DNA from 2 places in the Teredinibacter purpureus genome. Region 1 is predicted to be linked to the other one. Evidence: predicted binding sites of a transcription regulator. Region 1 holds the regulator's gene; the other holds the start of a gene.
What was found. Region 1 encodes PhoB, which activates phosphate uptake and scavenging genes when phosphate is short. Its sites were predicted from a motif close to TGTCATAAANNTGTAACA; they were not measured.

Region 1 (11,156 bases):
ATTGGTCGATATTAGGCGGTTGTGACAGTGAGCGTAACGCGCTGCTAGGTTTAAAGCTAATGTAATTTTTGGGGCTAATATGGATGGGCGCGCCGGTTTTAGGGTGTTTACCGTTACGTTCGGCACGCGTTTTAACCGAAAACGCACCAAAACCCATGAGATTGACACTTTCGCCACGTGCGAGGGCATTTGTCATTTGTTCGATTAATGCCGCAACGGCGTCATCGGCTTGGCGAGTATTTAAGCCGGTAACGTGCGCTACGGTTTGAATTAGTTCAGGTTTACGCATGGGTGTCTCCGGTGGTAGCGTTTAAATTAGTGTGAACAGTTGCTATAAACACGGTTAAAATACCGGTTAGTTTGATTTTAGATGAATTCGCCGATTCATCATCGAAACACACTTCGCCAATACGTTGAGCGACTCCTTTCCCTAATTGATCACACACCATGAAGACAACTGTGCCGCAGATTCCCGCTAAACTTAAAAATGTCGCTCGCTTAATGCGGCTTGACCGTCCAATTGGTATCTATCTTGTGCTGTGGCCAACGCTTTGGGCTTTGTGGTTATCTGCCGAAGGTATTCCGCGGCTAGACGTATTGTTCATTTTTGTAGTGGGTGTGGTGCTCATGCGATCGGCGGGTTGTGTTATCAATGATCTAGCCGATCGTAAGGTGGACGGCCATGTGGCCCGCACGCAGCAACGGCCTCTGGTAACGGGAGCTGTGAGCGTTAAAGAGGCGATAGCGCTTTTTGCGGCATTAAGTGGCCTTGCATTTTTGTTGGTGTTAATGACGAATGCCCTCACGGTTTACCTGTCGTTTGGAGGCATAGTGTTGGCGTTTTGCTATCCCTTCATGAAGCGGTATACCCACTTACCTCAAGTCGTACTAGGGGCCGCTTTTGCGTGGGCCGTGCCTATGGCGTTTGCCGCGCAAACGGGCGAACTATCGCCAGATATGTGGGTGCTTTACACGGCGGTGGTTTTGTGGACGGTAGCGTATGACACGTTTTATGCGATGGTTGATCGTGATGACGACATTAAAATCGGCGTGAAATCGACGGCTATTTTGTTTGGTGATCAGGATAAGCTGATGACAGCGGTGCTGCAATGCATGGTGATTTTTGCACTCGGGCTGGTTGGTCAGAAGTTTCAGCTTGGCTGGATTTACAACTTATCTGTTCTCGTTGCGGGCGGTTTTATGGTGTATCAGCAGTATTTAATTCGGGATCGTAAGCGAGAGGCGTGTTTTCAGGCGTTTCTTAACAACAACTGGGTTGGCATGATTGTGTTTTTAGGTATTTTACTCGATTACGCCGTATTAACGCATTAAATTAGGGCGTTTCTAGTTTTATTTCACCCATTTCGGCACTTTATTCGTAATGTCATAAAAGCGTAATAAAACCTTTATTTAATCCTGTCTGGTTCGGTACTGCTCCTATTCTTAATGTCATTGTCATAGACAGGGCTAAGAGCTTACTGTAAGTCAGCGATCAACACGCTTTTTAGCAGGATGAAATCTCCATGGTTGAGAAAAAAATACTGATTGTAGACGACGAACGCGCGATTCGAGATATGTTGCGAGTGGCGCTGGAAATGGCAGAATATGGCGTTTTGGAAGCGTGCGATGCACAAGAGGCCCATCAAATTATTGTGGATGTGCGGCCAGACTTAGTGTTACTCGATTGGATGATGCCCGGGATTAGCGGTATAGAGTTGGCCCGTCGATTGAAAAACGATGAAGTTACCCGCGAAATTCCGCTCATTTTGCTCACGGCCAAAGGCGAAGAAGACAATAAAATTCAGGGCTTGGAATTGGGCGCTGATGATTACATTACCAAGCCATTCTCTCCACGGGAGCTTGTGGCGCGTTTACGGGCGGTGCTGCGCCGAGCCGATACGCTGTCCAGTGGCGACCCCATTATCGTTGAAGGGCTCTGTCTAGACCCAAGTAGTCACCGAGTTACCATCAGTGGAAGCCCCATTCAACTGGGCCCTACCGAATACCGCTTACTGGAATTCTTTCTAACGCATCAAGAAAGGGTATACTCGCGCAATCAACTGCTCGACTATGTTTGGGGCGGCAACGTGTATGTAGAAGAGCGCACAGTGGACGTTCATATCCGCCGTCTGCGCAAGGCCCTGAAGGCGGATGGCCATGATAGGCTTGTCCAAACCGTTCGTGGAGCAGGTTATCGTTTCTCCAACAAGTTTTTGGCTACAGCCGAATAACCAACAAGCTAATTCTTTATGTTTCGAAAAGGTATAGCCACTGAGATTAAGTGGCTTCTGGTGTATTTGTCTGTTGCCTTTGCAATTGGCATTCTTATCAAGGCTATCTGGCCCACAATGTTGTTGGGTGCTTTGGCTTATGTCGGTTGGACGTTCTATCAAGTGCGCTGTTTAGAGTCGTGGGTTAACGATACGCGGTTGCAAGGCGTGCACGATTACGAATTACGCGGTATCTGGGGGGAAATTGCCGAAGATATCGAATTAATGCTTAAACGAGCAGAAAAAGATAAACAGCGGCTACGGGGTGTCGTGGCTCGAGTGCAAGATATGACCTCGGCATTGGCCGATGGCGTAGTTATTGTTGATAAGCGCGATAATATCGAGTGGTGGAATCGTTCCGCTGAGCGCCAATTTGATTTCACGCCTCAGGATTTGGGCCGCAAGCTAACTAACTATATTCGCCACCCTCGTTTCGTCGACTATTACGAAAGCGACTGCTACGACGAACCGCTTGAGCTGGTGTCAATGCGGCAAGAGGGGCAAACTCTCCAGTTTCATATTCATCGGTTTGGTGACGGCGACCGGCTAGTTATTGCGCGCGATATCACGCATATTGCCAACTTAGAGCGCATGCGAAAAGATTTTGTTGCCAACGTATCGCACGAATTGCGCACGCCACTGACGGTCATTAATGGTTACCTCGAGACCTTGGTCGATTCAGCTGAATTGTCGCCCGCGTGGAATAAACCGCTCGATCAAATGCAAGGTCAAACGCGTCGAATGACCGGTTTGATTACCGACTTGCTCACCTTGTCTAGGCTCGAAACAGAAGATCGAGAGGCTGGCCAGTCGCCAGTTGCATTGCGGCCTTTACTCGAACAAATTGTCGCTGAGGCAAAAGTACTGAGCGGGGAACGAGCACATATTTTTGAGATTAAGTGTGAACCTCGTGTGGAACTATTAGGGTTAGAAAATGAACTCCGTAGCGCTTTTGCCAACTTAATTTACAACGCGGTAAATTATACGGGTAGCGGCCGCAAAATATCCGTTGTGGTAGAGCTTAAGCCTGTCGAAGTTATTGTGAAAGTTAAAGACAACGGTGACGGTATAGACCCACGGCATTTGCCGCGCTTAACGGAGCGTTTTTATCGGGTGGATCACGGTCGTTCTCGAGAAACCGGCGGAACAGGCCTAGGTTTATCCATTGTTAAGCACATTTTATTGCGACATGATGCAGACCTGCGAATTCGTAGTAAGCTCAAAAAAGGCAGCGTTTTTGCGTGTCATTTTCCGATAAAACGTTTTGTCAAAAATGTAGGCGAACACTAATTTCTTAAACATCCTAGTTGTTTGTGCTTTGTCGAGCCTGTTTAGAGTCCTTAGCGAGGTAAAAAATGCAGGCTACATTTATAAACTCAATAACCGATATTAATGAACATACTTGGGCTGCGCTCTGGCCTGAGGCCCACCCATTTACTCGCTACGGTTTTTTAGCCGCTTTAGAAACGTCGGGAAGTACGACCGCTGAAAGCGGCTGGCAGCCTTGCCACTTACTTATACACAACAATCAAACACTCATTGCGGCATTGCCTCTCTATGAAAAAACACATTCCTACGGAGAGTATGTGTTTGATTGGGGGTGGGCGGATGCCTACCAGCGTGCCGGTTTAGAGTATTACCCAAAGTTATTGAACGCCATACCTTTTACGCCCGCAACCGGCCCGCGAATGGCGTTTTCTAGCGACCTTAATACCCTGCAATATAGCGAGTGTATGGCGGTAATAGAAGAGGCCATCGCACAGCGTCTTTGTGATCTTAACGGTTCGGGCTTTCATTGTTTATTCCCGTCGGCAAGCAACAGATCATTGTTTTCCCCGACGCGTTATGCTCAACGTCAGGGCACGCAGTTTCATTGGTTTAATCAAGGCTTCACCTGTTTCGATCAGTTTTTAGAAAGTTTTAGTTCGAGAAAACGTAAAAACATTAAACGAGAACGCCAAAAAGTGTGCGCCCAGAATATTCAGTTTGCCATGCGTAAAGGCGGTGATGTGAGTGCGAGTGACTGGCGAATTTTTTCGATGCTATATCAAACCACGTATTTAAAACGTAGTGGCCATGCGGGTTATCTTAACGAAGATTTTTTCTGCAGAATTGCAAAGGCTATGCCTGAATCAATAGTACTGTGCAGCGCACATGGCGAGTCGTTAGAGAACCCTATGTTAGCGGCAGCGCTATACTTCAGAGATGACACAACGTTGTATGGTCGTTACTGGGGCGCGCGCGAAGAAGTTGATGGGTTGCACTTCGAAACCTGCTATTACCAAGGAATAGATTATGCTATTGCACAGGGCCTACAACGATTCGACCCGGGCGCGCAAGGCGAACATAAAATTCAGCGGGGTTTTACCCCCGTTAAAACGTGCTCTTACCATTACCTCGTAAACAAACAATTTCATCAAGCCGTGGAAACATTCGTTGGTGAAGAATTACAACAAAATCACGCTTACTGCACGGATGCACGCACTTATGTGCCCTTTAAAGATGGGCACACTCTGATGGATGATGATATGTTATTGGAAGTCCCTAAATCGCCAAAGGCGCTTTAATTTTGCGCGCGAAAACGTATTAATCGACACGCCCATTGCCACTAAAGAGTGGTGTCTGCATCGTGCCTTGCCACGTTCCGTCTACGCTCGGTGCGGTATAAACAATTCGAAATTGATGCCAGCCGAGTAGTGAACCGGTTTCGACATGCTCTCCTTCAGTGTCAACATGCCAGCGTGTTTCACTAAAATCGATTTGAATGGTTTTTGATTCGTCGGGTTGGAGTATTGTGGTGTCGGGGAGCTGTGTGTTGATGGTGCAACCACGATCAGCATTTTCTTTGTAGCTAGAATTATTGTAGTGAACAAGAGAAAAGGAACAGTCATCCGCCAAGTGCGCGAGGGTAAGAGGCTGTTGCGAAACGTTCTGCATTGTAATGCTAATAATGGGGCTAACAATGGCATCGTTTGGGTCTCTACGTTCGGGTGCCGGTTGAATAAAAGCCAGCTGTATTCCAAGCTTGCTCCAACGGTGATCAGTAATTACGGCTGTTCCATCGCCTCCTACGGCTAAACGCATTTCAACCGGTATTTGAAGGGCGTCGCGCGTGCCAAGCGTGTCCTCCATTGCTTTGCCTTTACCCTGCTCAACAAAATACTGTTCGATACCGTATTTTAAATTAATAAAACCGTTACGCGAGCGCATAAAAGACCATGTTGTATTGACGCGTGCTCTAATAAAAGTGGCATTTTTAGGTTGTTGATCGGTTAGATAATCAAACGAATAAACGTCGTCTGCGCCGTGTTTAAGAGCGGTGTAAAGTACTTGGCCTGCGTTTAACTCTTCGAATGGGCGAACACCTTGGTACTGGGATTGATGGATGCTGTTAATACCATAACGCAATCGCACAAAATCACCTCTGAATGGATCGCGAGGGTCAATGGGTGCCGAGCGTAAATATAACGTTTTACCTGTTGCAACTATCATTTCTCGCTTGCCCGCCATAAACGCCAAAATAAATACTTGCGCAATAATGGCGACGATTACCCCTTTACGTAATACGTTTTTATTGAACATGAGGGCGGGCCTCCGTGGCAAATTGTTCGCGCTGTTTTAGTTTTTGTCGGGAGTAATAAATACCCACGAAAAACAAGAGTGCACCAATCACTAAAAAGGCCGCAGCTCTTATTAATAAACTGTCAAATAGATCGATAAAACGGGCAAACGTGAAGGCCGATAGCATGATAGTGCCCACCGTTGCGGCTTGCCATACGAGTTGATGAGTGCCGCGATAGATAAGCAATATACTGTAAGACAGAAATAAAACGTTGTATAAAATCCAGTTAAATTCATAAAGATTAAACGGTTTGAATACAGAGAGTAGTGACAGCGTTAGTGTACCTAATATGAGTGCAATTTCAGCCGTAAAAATAACGTTATTAATAGAGTGTCGGTAACGCGTTAGCAGCAGCGTGGTAATGCTAACACTGTACACAATAGGCAGTAAAAAATAGCTGGCAGTTTGTATTGAAAGTGCTTGTAAATCGCCCCTAAAGTAGACGTTATCAACCGCTGAAAATGTGAAAATATAGAGCGTTATAACAAAAACACTAACGCCAATGGTGCGAAAAATTCCGTGGCTTTCGGGGAAGCTACTGGTTGTTACGACGAAACTGGTAAGAATACAGCCTCCGCTTAACAGAAGTAGAAGCGTAAGCACGGTCGCTTCGTGCGAATCGGCAGTTTGGCCGTAAGATAACGAAAAAGTGAAAATAAATAGCGACAGTGACATAAACAGTGCACTGCGTGATCGTTGAAACCACGCAAGAGGGATAATGCCCACTAATACAATCCAGTTCGCCCAATGGTTTACCGTTTGAAAGTTAAATACTTCGAAGGAATGCCATAGGGCAATTAAGGTTAGCGATAGCAGCGTGTGAACGAGTGACGGTAGTGTCCAAGCGATCGCGAGTGCGCCTAGCGCCCACACTAAGAGCGCATTGGGGTAATGCTCGTCTATATGGTAGATTTGGGCGACTAGCCAAATACCTGCGCCAAACAGCATGGTGCCTAATACATGTAAGCTTTCACCAACTTTAGGGTGATTGCTATGTTGGCCACTGTAATAATAACCGAGAGCATGTGCGGTTATGAGTGACAGTAGTACAACCGCCATTTTACTAAACCGGTGCATGTCTGCCCAATTGTAAGCAAAGAGTAAAATAATGCCCAAGCCAAAAATAATAGAGCCTATAGCGGCAAATATTATTTTCCCCCATACCGGTTCATCGTGTTCACGGTAAAGCGATTGGATACGCTGCGCTTGAGCGTTATCGATAATGCCTTGGGTTTGCCAGAGCGCTAATTCATTGAATAGCCAGCGAGTGGTTTTATTCATGGCGTACTTCCTTGTGGATTAAAACGGTAGTGCCCAGTGGGTGTGTAGCTAAAAATACGGTCCTGCAGTTGCGGCCCCATGCCAATATTGTGTACCACTAAAGGGCGACCAGAAACACGGTCTTTTTTATGCGTGACAATACCGATATGAGGCAGATTGCCGCTTAGACGCCAACTCACAATATCACCAGGTAAATAATCGTTTGGGTCGTTTGATAAGGGTAATGAAGACCCATTGCGCGCAAAAAAAGTTTCTAAGTTGGGAACGCGACGGTGGTCGATATTGGTATCGGGGCGAGTATGCCCCCAGAGGGTATTCGAAGGGTATTGTGCGAAGTTTTCGCGAATGTCGTTGTGTAATACTTGTTGTAAATCGATACCGAGTTGGCGGTAGCTGCGAATTACAACATCGGTACAAACGCCAATGTTTGGCGCAACATCACCACCGGGGTAATCGATTTTTTGGTAACTGCCGTCGTAAGTAATGGCGTGTTGTGTCCGTTCAAGTGCAGCCTCAGATAGGCGTTCGCCAAAGGGTTTGCCAAAGCAATGCGTTGCGATTAAACCACTTAAAGTAATGACCCCTAGCCAGTGTGTAAGGTTAATGTGCATTGTGTTTTCCTCACGTTGGATGTGCGTTCGTTAAATGCAGCACTAATTTTTCGGCAACCGCTTGCACGGCTGGCCCCGCGTTACTTTGATCACCCACAATTAAATACAGCGGGATATGTCGTTCACCGCCGGTGCGCATATTCAGGCGAATGAGCTCGCCATTGTCTAGGCTAGATTGAACGATATGAAGCGGTAAAAACGCAAAACCTAAGTCTGATTTAACGGCTTCAATACTGGTGGCAAAAGAGGACACTGTCCAGCGCTGGTCTGCGCCGAGCCAGCCCGCATCTTGTTCTCGTTTTAGGCCGGAATCACGAACAACTATTTGTCGATGGTTTTTGAGATCTTTTTCACTTACATGTGACCGGCGCACCAGCGGATGATGACTGCCAGCGACGGGCACCATGGTGATATGTTGGAGCGGCGTACTGAGAAATCCCGGTGGTATATTACCGCTAATGGCGATGTCGGCTTGGCGCGTTATGAGCGCTTCGTCTGTACCGGAAAGCGTGGTTTCGTAAAGCCGAATACGCGTGCTGGGGCTTTGTGATGAAAAATCTTGTAAGCCGCACAGGAGTTGTTTGAGGGGCGTGAGAGCGTCTGCAGCTATGGCGACTTCAGTTTCCCAGCCGCTCGCAAGATACGTTGCAGTCTTTTCCAGTTGTTCGGCTTCAGTTAATAGGCTGGCCGCGTGGCGATACAGTACCTTCCCCGCTTCTGTTAATTCCGCCTTGCGCCCGCGTTGCACGAGCGGTGCGATAGGTAGCTGTTCTTGTAGGCGAGCAATAATGTAACTAACGCTAGATTGGCTTTTGTTCAATGCTTCGGCCGCCCTAGCGAAGGAGCCTTCATCGATAACGGTTTTAAAGGTTTGCCACTGCTCAAGTGTTATTTTCATGATGTATCAATATTTTCGATTAATAAGTGCAAATATAGCGTACATTTAATCGGAAATGAAAGCATAAGATGGTAACCCTACTAAGGCGGCCCTGCGCATAAACGTCAGCGGCATAAAAGAGAGGTTACTATGAGCACACATGTTTTAACGATTGATTCGAGCATTTTTTCTGAGGCTGGCGTTTCCCATCAATTAGGGCAACGGTTAATGACATTGTTAGCCGAGGAGCTTGATGACCTCACGGTGACCCACCGCGATATCGCTTCTGACCCTATACCCCATTTGGATGCCTCAACACTCGGCGCTATTGGTGAGGGTAAGGCGGTTTTAGCGGATACGTTGATAGCCGAGTTCAGTGCTGCCGATATATTGATTCTGGGTGTGCCCATGTACAACTTTGGCGTACCCTCGGTGTTAAAGGCGTGGTTTGACCATATAACGCGAGCGGGCACAACGTTCGAATATACGGAGAACGGCCCAGTGGGTTTAGCGGGCAAAAAGAAAGTGTTCGTTCTTATGACGCGTGGTGGGCAGTATCAGGGTACCGAGGCAGATTCTTTAACCCGCTTTATGAAAACATTGTTAGGTTTTTTAGGCCTGAATGATGTTGAATTTATTTATGCAGAGGGTTTAAACATGTCTGGTGGCGTGCGTGAAACGGCTATCGCAAAAGCCGAAGAGACAATAAAGGCTCACGTTGATGCGTTAGTGAGCGAGCAGGAGGTTGTATGACAACAGTAAAAAATACCGCAGTGAAACAACGCGATATCGTCGAGCAGATTCGCGCGCGTGCAGCGTCTGATGGCGACGGCGTAAAGCTTAAACGAGTGTTTGGTGGGGAACGCCCAGAACGTTTTGATCCGTTTCTAATGCTGGATGAGTTTGGTTCGGATGAGGCCGCCGATTATATTGGTGGCTTCCCCCCCCACCCTCACAGAGGGTTTGAAACGGTAACCTATATGCTAGAAGGGAAAATGGAACATCGTGATCACATGGGCAATGTTGGCCTCATCAATGATGGTGATGTGCAGTGGATGACTGCAGGAAAAGGCATTATTCATTCGGAAATGCCGAAACAAACGGAAGGTAAAATGCGCGGTTTTCAGTTGTGGGTTAACCTCCCCGCTAAACGTAAATTGATACCGGCAAATTACAACGATATAGATGGCGCTGCCATTCCGATGTATGCCTGGGATGGATTACAATTAAAGGCTTTTTCGGGTAAAACGGAGATAAATGCTAATGCCGTTACCGGTTATTTATCGGTAAAAGATACAGAAGCATTGTTTGTTGATATTCATTTACAGCCAGGGGCTGTTGCCGATATCGCCTTAACCAATGGTCACAACGCTTTGGCGTATGTGTATGACGGCGGCGTAACCTTGGGCGAAAAACAGGTGGTGACTCGCGCGCAAACATTGACGCGTTTCAGTGGTAACGGCAATGTGGTTATCCAGAATAAGGGCAAGAACGTTGCGAGAGTATTGATGTTGTCGGGTAAGCCGTTAAAAGAACCCATTGTGCAACACGGGCCATTTGTGATGAACTCATCTAAAGAAATACAGCAGGCTATTGCAGATTATCAAGCGGGACGTTTAGCGAGTTAACGGAATGCCTTGGCGGCCACTTTTGTGGAAGCGTTGCCGCGAGATTACATTTTTTGGCGATGCAACGTTTGCAGGCTTAACCGTTAAAAACACCCCACTTTGGATTTCGGTGTTCTCTCGTTGAAATTCTGATTATGCTGTGTGGCCAGCCTCAATGATGAATGAACCATGATTAATCTAATGTCTCGTTTTTTATACAGTCTTATCGCATTTACTGTATTGGCGTGCTCAGAGAAGCCGGTACCGTCTACGCCGCTAAGTGATGCCGCTACACCTGCCATGTCGTCGTCAGACTTTACTGTGTATAAAAGCCCTACGTGTGGGTGTTGTGCCGATTGGATTGCCCACGTGAATGATGCCGGTTTTACAACCCAGACAGTCCACCCGGACGATCTTAATACCGTTAAGCAATCGCTGAATATTCCGCGCGAGTCGCAATCATGCCATACCGCCGTAACAAAGGAGGGCTATGTGTTTGAAGGCCATATTCCTGCGCATGTGATACAGCGGTTTCTGGCGGAGCGCCCTGCTAATGCTATTGGGTTAGCGGTGCCTGGTATGCCCGTTGGCAGCCCGGGCATGGAAATGGGCGATCGATTTGATGCTTACGATGTATGGCTATTACGTAAAGACGGTAAGCGAGAGGTCTTTACACATTTAGCGTCTCCGCGTGGCGAGCTTAAGTAAACACGCGAACGAAATTATCGATGGGTTCACGCGGAGTACGGTACTGATTGACGGGGGCTGCAGTGTCTTCATAACCGAGCGCCATACCGCATACCAAGGTTAAAGAGGCGTCGTAGCCGAGTGATTCTTTTACGATGGCGGGGTACTGCCCGAGCGCCGCTTGAGCGCAAGTGGCCAAGC
Region 2 (11,156 bases), 680 kb from region 1:
TTTGTGGGTATGCCTCCAAAGTTTTGGGGGTGCATGACCACAAAGGCATTGTCTGGGATGAATTTGTAGGGCTTTGGATAACGCTAATCGCCGTGCCGTTTAGTTGGCAAACGCTTATGGCCGGCTTTGTGCTATTTAGGTTCTTTGATATGGTCAAACCGTGGCCCATTAGTGTTGTTGACAGAAAAGTACACGGTGGTTTTGGCATTATGGTAGATGACGTACTCGCTGGCATCGCAGCTGCCGTCATACTGCAGGTTTTAATGGCCTACGGTATGCTGTAGGCCACGATCCTTCAATTGGAATAATAAAAAAAGGAGAGGCTGGCAATGGACGCTAAGCACACTAAACGTTTTAGCTTGATGCTGGTGCTAATTACGGCATTAGCGCTAAGTGCTTTTGTGTTAACCCTTAGTACCCTTGTGCTGGCGGCACCTATAGTCGAAGTAAAAGGGCTTTTTAAGGGGGGTGCAATATTGGTAATTAATGGTCAGCAGCAGTTGTTAAAACAGGGTAAAACCTCGCCGGAAGGCGTTATGTTAGTTGAGGCCAGTAGTAAGTTTGCGGTAATAGAGATAGAGGGACAGCGTCGAAAGCTCACCCTCTCAAGAGCGATTGGGGGTGTCTATATTGAGCCCGAGAAACCCACCGTAAGGTTGCCCAGTGGCCATAACGGCCACTATATCGCGAGAGGGAAAATTAACGGCGCTTCTGTTGAATTTATGGTGGATACCGGAGCCAGTGCTATTTCCATGAGTTCGGCTACAGCAGATTCGTTGCGCTTGCCCTATAAAAAAGGTACGCCAACACGCGTTTCTACGGCGAACGGTGTTGCCTCTGGTTTTGAAATGAACTTATCCAGTGTAACGGTTGGCACCATAACGCTTAACAATGTACGTGCTATTGTGATTACAGGAACGTCGCCCTATCAAGTATTGCTGGGTAACAGCTTTTTAAGTCGTATTGATATGCAGGTAGATAAAGGTGTTTTAGTACTACAGTCGCGGTACTAATCGTGAAAGAAATTAAGATCAAAATGTTAAAGGTATTTGAGTGTCGGTAAAATATGTTGAATCTTCCAAGCTGCCTACGTCATTAGGTATGTTTGAAATGCATGGATTCGTTGATGACGCAGGCGATAAAGAGCATGTAGCATTAACAATGGGCGATCTGTCCAGTGGAGAGCCCGTGCTTGCGCGTATTCATTCTGAGTGCCTAACCGGTGACGCGCTATTTTCACTTCGGTGTGATTGCGGTGCACAACTGCAAGCGGCCATGCACCGTATTGCGGTAGAAGGGCGTGGTGTTATATTTTATTTGCGGCAAGAAGGTCGTGGTATTGGCTTGGTGAATAAGATTCGCGCTTACCATTTACAAGATCGAGGCGCCGATACCGTGGAGGCCAATGAACAGCTAGGTTTTGGTGCCGATATGCGTGATTACTCGATGTTAAAACCTATGTGTGATCAGTTAGGTATTCGTCAGGTAAAACTCTTAACTAATAATCCACGAAAAATAAAAGCGTTAGAAGATCTTGGTATTCAAGTGACCGAACGTATGGCGCATGAAACGGGTAGAAATCCCCATAATGCGCATTACCTCGAAACAAAGCGTGGCAAACTTGGCCATTTACTCGATAACAATGAAAGTTCATAGTCGTTAACATTGTAGGCTCGCTCGAGTGCGAGCCTATCTCGCCCTTCCTTTATCCCTTTACCTTTTTTTAAATTTCTTAGAAACCTCTCTTTTCTGTACCTTAGCTGAATAAAGTTCACTTTTTAATTAACTTCAATTACGAGGTTTTTATTCAGAATTCATTCATTTTTCGGATGCCATAATTCATTCCAGAGATGCACGAATGCCCAGGGCAGATAGTGTATTAAGTGTTTTAAATGGATTTTATTAAGGACTAAAAAATGAAAAAGCAACTGCTTACTTTATGTATTACATTGGCCGCAGCACATCAGGTTATCGCCGAAGAATACACGATTGAAGCGAGTGCCAGTGCTGGGAATATTAGCTTTGACGGCGGAGATGATATTGTAGAAATGGGTGTAGGTGGGACGGCTTATTGGTCGCCGGTCGATACATCGGGGCACGTATTAGGGGAAGCCGCTTTTATAAGTCGCAGCTCAAATATCTCTGGCGAGTATTTTAAATTTGACTCTGATTCTGGCGATGCAGATGGACTAATTATTGGCGCTGAATACTATATTCCCAATAGTATGTATTACGTCGGGTTAGACTACATGCGATTTGATGACGGCAGTGATAGCGATGATGTATTACTTGGCACCGTTGGGATTACACCAATGGAAGGCCTCTTAGTGACAACCTCCTACCTTGAGGGCGACGATTACGAACTTAACTTCGCAGGAAAATATGTAGCGCCATTGAATGGGGATCAAGCGTTAAGTCTTTACGGCGATATTGAGCGTGAGGACGATGATGTTAACTATTCCATAGGCGCAGATTTTTACTTTAATCGGTTCGCTAGTGCCGGAATAGAGTACGCCGATGTATTCTCTGACGATGATAGATTGCGCGACTTATACAAAGAGATTACCGTTAAAGGCGAATACTTTTTCACTGAAAAAGCGTCATTGAGTGCTTACTATACAGCGGCCGAATATTCGGATGTTACTGGATTACAAGCGTCCTTTCGATTTTAACGTACGGCGTTATCGTAACGTCTAAGCACATTCCCTTTTCTCGCACGGATAGCCTCTCGCTATTCGTGCGAATGCCCATATTTACCTTAAGAGTACGATATAAAACGTTTGTGATAGAAATGTTATACATTTGTGATCGCCGTAGGACGTCCGTTCATTATTGTTGGTAGTACTTTCAACCAAAGCAATAAGAGGACAGACAATGAAGATTACCCCTGTATTATTTGGCTCCCTAATTTCTCTCATGGCCACCACTGCCAGCGCTGAAATGATCTCAGTCGAGATTACCAACCTCACTCAAAGCATGTACTTTACACCCCTCATGGTAACCAGTCACACGGATACGGCTGATGTATTTGATGTGGGAATGACCGCGTCAATAGAGCTGCAAGCTATGGCCGAAGGTGGCGATCTGGCAGGGCTTACGACGCTATTAGATTCCGTTGGTGCTGCCAGCATGGCAAACCCTGCAGGGGGCCTACTAGCGCCTGCCTCCAGTACATCTGTCATGAACCTTGATACCGGAGATAATAACCTGTTGAGCATTGTTGCCATGCTATTGCCGACAAATGATGGCTTTGTGGGCTTAGATGCTTGGCCCATTCCTGCGACGGCTGGCACTTACACCATTATGCTAAATGGCTATGATGCAGGCACTGAAGTAAACGATGAACGCGTAGTGGCTGATAGCGGTATGCCAGGTGTTGTAGGCATTCCTGCGAACCCGGGTGGTAACGGAGGTACGGGCGGTACAGGTGTGGCTATGACAGAGGCCAATACCACAGTGCATATACACCGTGGCAACCTCGGTGATAATCAGTTAACCGGTGGCAGCAGTGATTTGGTTAGCAGTGTGCATCGTTGGTTAAACCCAGTGGCGAAAGTCGTCGTAACCGTTCAATAACCGGGAGATAAAAAATGAAACGATTACATTCTTTTGGTTTGTTAGGGTTCGTTGCAATGGCTTTGACGCTGTCGGGCTGCGAGCTTAACGATGACGATGATATGACGCCGACTGCGGTGCCCACCGCAATGCCCACCGTTGCGCCCACGCCAGAGCCCGTTGCGCTTTATGAAATTAAGGTGCTTAACAGTACTCATGGGCAGCCTTTATCGCCGGTCGCGGTATTGTTGCACGTAGAAAGTGACCCGCAGTGGCAGATTGGCCTAGCGGCTACCGCAGGGCTCGAGCGCTTGGCTGAATCAGGTGACGGCTCAGAGTTTATGGCCCAAAATACGGTCTTAGCGGCAATGTCGGGCGCCGGCGTCATAATGCCAGGCCAGAGCGATGTCACGCAGGTGAGCGCGGCCGAATCACAAAGTCTCACACTCACTGTTGCCACTATGCTTGTCAATACCAATGACGCGTTTACCGGTGTTACCGCTTGGCCGGTTGGACAATTGGCCGTGAACGAAAGCCAAACAGTGATAACGCCTATCTACGACGCAGGCACAGAGGCGAACAGTGAAAGTGTTGCGTCCATACCGGGGCCTGCCGCCGGTGGTGAAGGTTACAACAGTGATCGAGATGATGTTGATTTTGTTGCGCGCCATCCTGGGGTTGTCACAATGGACGATGGCCTTGTTGGCTCAGCCTTAACCCAAGCGCATCGTTTTGATAATGGCGCGGCGGTCATTCGCGTTACGCGTATGCAGTAATACTCAAAAGGAGATAAGGTTAAGAGCAGTGCTTGCCATGGCTGCTCTGATACTAATTCGCTATGCATGAAAAAATACTAGTAGTAGAAGATCAACAGGATATTAACGAACTCATCGCGTTGAATCTAGAATCGTTAGACTATCAGGTAACGCGATGCTTAACCGGTAATGAAGGCTTGGACAAAGCCATGTCAAACGAATTTGATTTAATGATTCTTGATATTATGTTGCCGGAAATTGATGGGCTAAAAATTTGCCAATTAGTGCGTGGTAGCCACTCGTATTTACCTATTTTAATGTTAACCGCTAAAAAATCAGAAATTGATCGTGTAGTGGGGTTAGAAATGGGCGCCGATGATTACCTCACAAAACCCTTTAGCGTACGTGAGCTGCAAGCCAGAGTGAAAGCGCTTCTACGCCGTGTTGCGTTCTTAAATGCAGAAACGGGATTGGACACAGCAAAAACCGATAATATTTGCGTAGGTGATGTGGTTATTAATAAGGGCAAACGAACCGTAATACTCAGTGGCAACGACGTAAAATTAACAGCCAAAGAATTTGATCTACTGTTATATATGGCCAACCATCCGGGGCAAGTTTTTAGCCGCGAACAATTGCTGAATGCAGTGTGGGGTTACCACCATTCAGGTTATGAGCATACGGTAAATTCTCATATTAACCGGCTGCGTGCAAAACTGGAGGCCGATTCCGCCAACCCAGAATATGTGCTAACGGTTTGGGGTGTTGGGTACAAATTTTCAGAGCGAGCAACCCATTGATGTACAGGTATGCATCTAAGGAAAACACTATATGAGGGCCTATTTCCAGAAAACTGATACTCGGCTAGCGTTGGCAATATTCACCGCGTTCGTATTAGTCGGTATATTTTCAATATCCCTATTTGTTCGTTCCTCGCGCGCGCATCAGCAAGAAGTGACACAATTGATGAATTGGTCGCTCGCCGATCACGTGTTGCACGACTATATTCTGTTTAGTGATGGGGAGCCAGACTTAGACGCCGCAAAACATAGCTTTCACGAGTTAATGATTCTAGGGCCGAATTTCGAATTCTATTTGTTGAATGTTAAAGGCGAGATTCTCGCCTACTCTACCGACCCCAATAAAATAAAACGTGAACGCGTAGATATTGTGCCAATTAATCAATTTATGGCCGTAACCCCTGATGGGCAGCAACCGATTTACGGTGATGATCCTAGAGCGTTAGACCGTAAAAAAGTTTTTTCTGCTGCGCCTATTATCAGTGGTGATAAATTATCAGGCTATATGTATGTCGTATTAGGTAGTGAGATATACGATGACTTTTCGGCCATGGTCGCGCAAAGTAAAAATATACGTTTAGCCGTAGGGCTTTTATTTGCTGGCATACTCTGCAGCCTGTTGGCAACGGTACTATTAACGCGAATTGTTACAAGGCCGTTGCGTGAACTCGCCTTGCAAGTGAGCGACCTGAGAGAAAAAGGCTTCGCCGATAGCCCATTAAACCTTGATGGTGGTGGCGATAAACAGTGGGTGCAGCTTCAAAAATGGGCCTGTGACAGCGAAAATGAAATTGACATATTGGGTAGCGGTTTTTTAAAGTTATTAAATAAACTCGATGAACAATATAAAAATGTTATTACTATCGATCAATTACGCAAGGAGCTGTTATCGCATGTGTCCCACGATTTGCGTACGCCATTATCTTCACTATTGGGGTATTTAGAAACATGGGAAATGAACCAGACAACGCTATCACCTGAAAAAAGTGCAGAATATATTGCGACGGCCAAAAAAAGCGCGCAAAAAATATCAAAACTGGTAGAACAGTTATTTGAACTGGCCCACCTCGACAGCGGCAACGTTCAAGTGAATATTGAATCATTTTCGATTGCCGAATTAGTCGATGATGTTATTCAAAAGTTTCGTTTTACAGCGGCTGAGAAGCATTTAAGCTTAAGCGTATCACCGAGAGATAGCCGCATACAGGTTATGGGCGATATTGAAAAACTCGAGCGTGTATTCACGAATCTAATCGATAATGCCATTCGCCACAGTAAAATGGGCGGTAGCATAACCGTACTGCTATCCAAGGATTCTCGTCTAGTGGCCGTCGAGGTTACCGATAATGGTATTGGCATACCTTCCAGTGATATCCCTCATGTATTTGAACCTCATTTTAAAGCCGGCAACAGCATACGCGGGAATACCTCGCACGGTGGGCTGGGTCTCGCAATTACCGCAAAATTATTGGGGTTACATCAATCGGCCATTACTGTAGAAAGTGAAGAAGATAGTGGTACAACCTTTTCATTTAGGTTACCGTCTGTTGAAGCGTAAGGCGTAGGTCTGATGTTACGCTTAGTCTCGGTTAGCGTCTGTTGATACATGTTTTTTCTCGATCGTTGAACGCTAATTACACCTGCTAAACTTTACAGACTATTGGTAGTTGAGAGTGCCGTGTGACACAGCCTTTTAATAGCGGCGTTCGACAAAAGCCGACAGACGCACAAAAATCCCAATACCGAAAGGTGGTTGGCTCTAATCGTCGTCGCCTTATTGAACGTACCGCCGTAGCGTGGTTAATCATACAGCTTCTTGTCTTCTGCGGTCGGGTGTGGCTGCTGGGTGTGGAAGCAGGTGGGTTGATTAGCGTTGGCGGTCTAATTATTACTTTGTCGGTTATAGTGGCTTCTCGCCGGCAGGTGAGTACGCGCGTTCTGTCGTTAGTTCTATTGTTTTCAATTGCCTTGCCTATTATGGCGCTTAGCTATGCCTACGGCGGAATACATAGCCCCTTCCTTATCTTGTTACTGTTTTTCCCTGTTGCGACCTTTATGATGGTCAGTCGCTTGATGGGGTGGTGGGCCACATTGTTTGTGTGCTGTTTTTTTGTGGGCCTCAGCGCGCTGGAGTTGATGGCATCGACCTCTTTGAACACTGCATTAACACCTTTTATGGAGGTGATTGTTCGGTGCGTTTCGTTTGTACTTGCCATTGTCTGTATCAGTGGTGCAGGTTGGTATTACTCCAGAATGTTCGACAAAATGTATTTGTCTATCAAAAAATCTAACGAAGAATTACACCGTGTTGCAGAATACAAAACACAGTTCCTAGCGAATATGTCGCATGAATTTCGCACGCCTCTAAATGCCATTATCGGTTTTTCCCGCCGTCTCCAGCGAAATCTTAAACCGGTGTTATCAGAAAAAGACGCAAAAGGACTCGCCGCAGTCTTACGCAACGGCGAAATGATGCAGGTGCTGGTGAACGAAGTGCTTGAAATGGCAAACATTGAAACCGGTGATGTCGAACTGGATATTCGCGAAACCGAAGTTTCAGCGGTTATTCGCACTGTGTTAGAGGCGTTTACGAAAGATGCAAGAGAAAAAAAATTAGACTTAACGCTAGTGAGCCCAAATGACAGGACAGAGGTATGGTGCTCTACCGACGGCGAAAAGCTAGGCCAAATTTTAACAAATTTGATTTCAAACGCGATTAAATACACGGATGAAGGCAGCGTAATAGTAACGCTAGATCGCACTCTCGAGGAAGAGTTAGTTATTGTTATTACGGATTCCGGCTCGGGTATTGCCGATGAAGATCTGCCACGGTTATTCGATCAGTTTAGCCGCGCCCGGAAAGTGGAAAGAAGCAGCATTCTGGGCGCAGGCTTAGGGTTAGCGTTAACGGCAGAATTAGTAAAGTTATTACAGGCACAAATTTTTGTTAAAAGCGAGGTCGGCGTAGGCAGCGTATTCACAGTTGTACTGCCGTCTAAACTATCACTGCGGGCCGGCGCCGAATAATAAGCTTCTCTAACTCAACGAGAAAGAAGACACTGCTCGACACGAGCACTATGTCTAACCAGTGGCGTGCAGAAATGTTTGTTGTTCCAAATATGCTTTGTAGCGGTGGTAGGTACGTGAAACACGCCTGAAAAAACACTAAAACGACAATAGCATAAAGCACAATTTTATTGCCCAGTAATCCCTCTTTGTTCACTACCGACGCCAATATATAGCGCGCGTTAAATAAATAGAAAATTTCAAACATGACAAGGGTATTGACCGCGACCGTGCGTGCCACTTCAATAGAGAACTGATTGGTGATTTGCCATAGATATAAACCAATCGTACCTGAAGCTAATATTAGTGAGACGAAAACAATACGCCAGACCAGAAAGGGTGAAAGCAGTGCGCGACTCGGGTCTCGAGGTGGCCGTGTCATCACACTTTTTTCGGCAGGCTCAAATGCTAAAGATAATGCGAGCGTGACAGCGGTGATCATATTAACCCATAAAATCTGTACGGGAGTTAAGGGGAGTTGCTGAAAGCCAAAGAGTACCGAGGCTAATACAATCAGTGCTTCGCCGCCGTTAGTGGGTAAAATAAATAGAATCGCTTTTTTTAAATTATCGTAAACGGTGCGGCCTTCTTCCACTGCGTGGCTAATAGACGCAAAGTTATCATCGGCGAGTACCATTTCGGACGCTTCTTTCGCCGCTTCAGTGCCGTTTTTACCCATGGCAATACCTACGTCTGCCCGTTTTAAAGCTGGCGCATCATTGATACCATCGCCGGTCATAGCGGCAACAAAACCCCGCTCTTGCAACAGTTTAACCAACCGTAATTTATGCTCAGGGTCAACACGGGCATAAACGTCGACGGTTTCAACCAACTTGCTCAATTCGTCATCGTCCATTACGACTAATTGCTCGCCAATGAGCGCCCGTTCGGTATTCGCTAAGTTAAGCTGCTTGGCGATAGCCAGTGCAGTGGCGGCATGATCCCCCGTAATCATCTTTACGCGTATACCAGCCTTCTGGCAGAGTGCTACGGAACGAATGGCTTCTTCACGTGGCGGGTCGATGAGGCCAAAGAGGCCCAACATAATGAGCCCTTTGTTTACGTCGGAAAAATTGAGTTCCCGTTGATCTTGATTCATGGGCTTTACTGCCACGGCCAATACGCGTTGGCCTTGTGCGGCGAGTTGTTCAATATGAGACAACCAATATTCGGGGTCAATTTTTTGGAGATCGCCAGAAACGGTCTTTTGCCAATCACACATACTCAGTAGCTGTTCTGGTGCACCCTTAAGATAAACTGTTGTCTGGCTATCGTGGCTGTGATGAAGCGTGGCCATAAATCGATGTTCGGATTCAAAAGGGATTAAATCGGTACGGGGAAAGCGCTTATTCAATTCGTCTGCCTCTATGCCGGCTTTTAAACCCGCCACCAAAAGAGCGCCCTCCATTGGGTCGCCAACTACGGTATAAGGCGGTTCGTCGTTAGCGGATAGCTCCAATGCGGAGTCGTTGCAGAGTACACCCGCGTACAGCATTTTCCATAGCACTGGACGTAAGTCTGCGTCCACCTCGGCGTTGTCGAGTGTGATCGCGCCGTGAGAGTCGTAGCCCGTACCCTCCACTAAAAACGTATGCTCGGCGGTGACTGCACTGCGCACGGTCATCTCATTTCGGGTGAGCGTGCCGGTTTTGTCCGAACAAATCACACTTACTGCGCCCAGTGTTTCAACCGCAGGCAATCGTCGCAATATGGCATTACGTTTTGCCATACGCTGTACGCCTATGGCGAGTGTAATTGTCATGATGGCGGGCAAGCCCTCGGGTATTGCTGCAACAGCGAGGCTTACCGAGGCCAAAAACATCTCGGTTGGGGCGTAACCTTGTACGCTAATGCCGAACACATAATTTAATGCGGCAACAATAATAATGGCGAAAGACAGCCATCGCCCAAACTCTGCCATTTGTTTGAGTAAAGGAGTGGTCGTACTTTGCACTTGAGCGACCATGTGGCTAATGCGACCGATCTCGGTGTGTGAACCGGTATTCACCACAACACCGCTGGCTTGCCCGTGGCTTACCAGTGTGCCGGAAAAACACAAACAACGTCTGTCGCCCAGAGCGGCGTGGGCAGTGACTGTATTGAGATTTTTTTCCACCGCAACGGATTCACCCGTGAGTACGGCTTCCTGGATGTGCAAGCCCTTAACGGTGAGTAAACGGAGGTCGGCTGGTACTTTATCGCCAGCATGTAAGGAGACTATATCGCCCGGCACTAAATCGCGTGCGTCAATAGTGTGATGATGGCCATCGCGCAACACTTCGGCGCTGGGTGACAACATTAGGCGAATTTTCTGTAGTGCATCTTCTGCTTTGCCTTCTTGGATAAACCCAATGAGTGCATTAAGAATAACAACCGCAAAAATAACGCTCGCGTCTATCAGGTGGTTAAGGAAAAGCGTACCAATACCCGCGAGTAGTAATACGTATATCAGTACGTTATTAAACTGCAGTAAGAACCGTATAACGGGGTTCTTGGGCTTACTTGGAGGGAGTTGATTGAGGCCATATTCAGCGACGCGTGCTGTCGCTTCTTGTTGTGTTAGCCCTTGTGGGCCGCTGCCAAGCCGAGAGAGTACCGCATTGGATTCTTCTTGGTGCCACGTGTGAATAACCGATCGATCGATGGATTTCTTCATGATTTTTACTAGTAATCTACAGTTCCAGTTGAGGGTTGTTGTTCAATCCCGAGTCTTACGTATTCAGTGTAACGTGGCGCCCTACATCGAAACATAATGGCGCGTGAATGAAAATAATTTCACCATTTATAGGAAAAATTGTGACGAGAAAAACTGTCATCTATTCCACAGTAAACTGTATTTTTAACGCTTGCCAAGTATCTACAGTGAAAACGCATTCTCTCTCGAATTGAACCCAAGAGGGCGTGTACTACGCGCTTGTCATGAGTATAGGATGCGAGAATCGGTGGCGCCCGATTTTGCGTCGGTTTGAGCATACGCCCC

Region 2: H5647_RS05935 (spondin domain-containing protein) is a predicted target of PhoB. The motif match lies at 2,782-2,799, and genes of this name have one in related genera.

Annotation. Positions count from the first base shown of each region.
Region 1 is NZ_CP060092.1:655,683-666,838, reverse strand. Features, by position in the region: gene H5647_RS02760 (HU family DNA-binding protein) at 1-289, opposite strand, end outside; gene ubiA (4-hydroxybenzoate octaprenyltransferase) at 448-1,332, shown strand; gene phoB (phosphate regulon transcriptional regulator PhoB) at 1,524-2,231, shown strand; gene phoR (phosphate regulon sensor histidine kinase PhoR) at 2,250-3,560, shown strand; gene H5647_RS02740 (GNAT family N-acetyltransferase) at 3,626-4,837, shown strand; gene H5647_RS02735 (GDYXXLXY domain-containing protein) at 4,857-5,852, opposite strand; gene H5647_RS02730 (DUF2157 domain-containing protein) at 5,842-7,173, opposite strand; gene H5647_RS02725 (DUF1287 domain-containing protein) at 7,170-7,784, opposite strand; gene H5647_RS02720 (LysR family transcriptional regulator) at 7,795-8,682, opposite strand; gene H5647_RS02715 (FMN-dependent NADH-azoreductase) at 8,812-9,414, shown strand; gene H5647_RS02710 (pirin family protein) at 9,411-10,289, shown strand; gene H5647_RS02705 (DUF411 domain-containing protein) at 10,458-10,976, shown strand; gene H5647_RS02700 (nitroreductase) at 10,969-11,156, opposite strand, start outside.
Region 2 is NZ_CP060092.1:1,332,501-1,343,656, forward strand. Features, by position in the region: gene H5647_RS05915 (phosphatidylglycerophosphatase A family protein) at 1-284, shown strand, start outside; gene H5647_RS05920 (retropepsin-like aspartic protease family protein) at 330-1,013, shown strand; gene ribA (GTP cyclohydrolase II) at 1,054-1,656, shown strand; gene H5647_RS05930 (putative porin) at 1,917-2,672, shown strand; gene H5647_RS05935 (spondin domain-containing protein) at 2,875-3,576, shown strand; gene H5647_RS05940 (spondin domain-containing protein) at 3,591-4,331, shown strand; gene H5647_RS05945 (response regulator transcription factor) at 4,394-5,110, shown strand; gene H5647_RS05950 (sensor histidine kinase) at 5,142-6,668, shown strand; gene H5647_RS05955 (sensor histidine kinase) at 6,791-8,137, shown strand; gene H5647_RS05960 (cation-transporting P-type ATPase) at 8,106-10,832, opposite strand.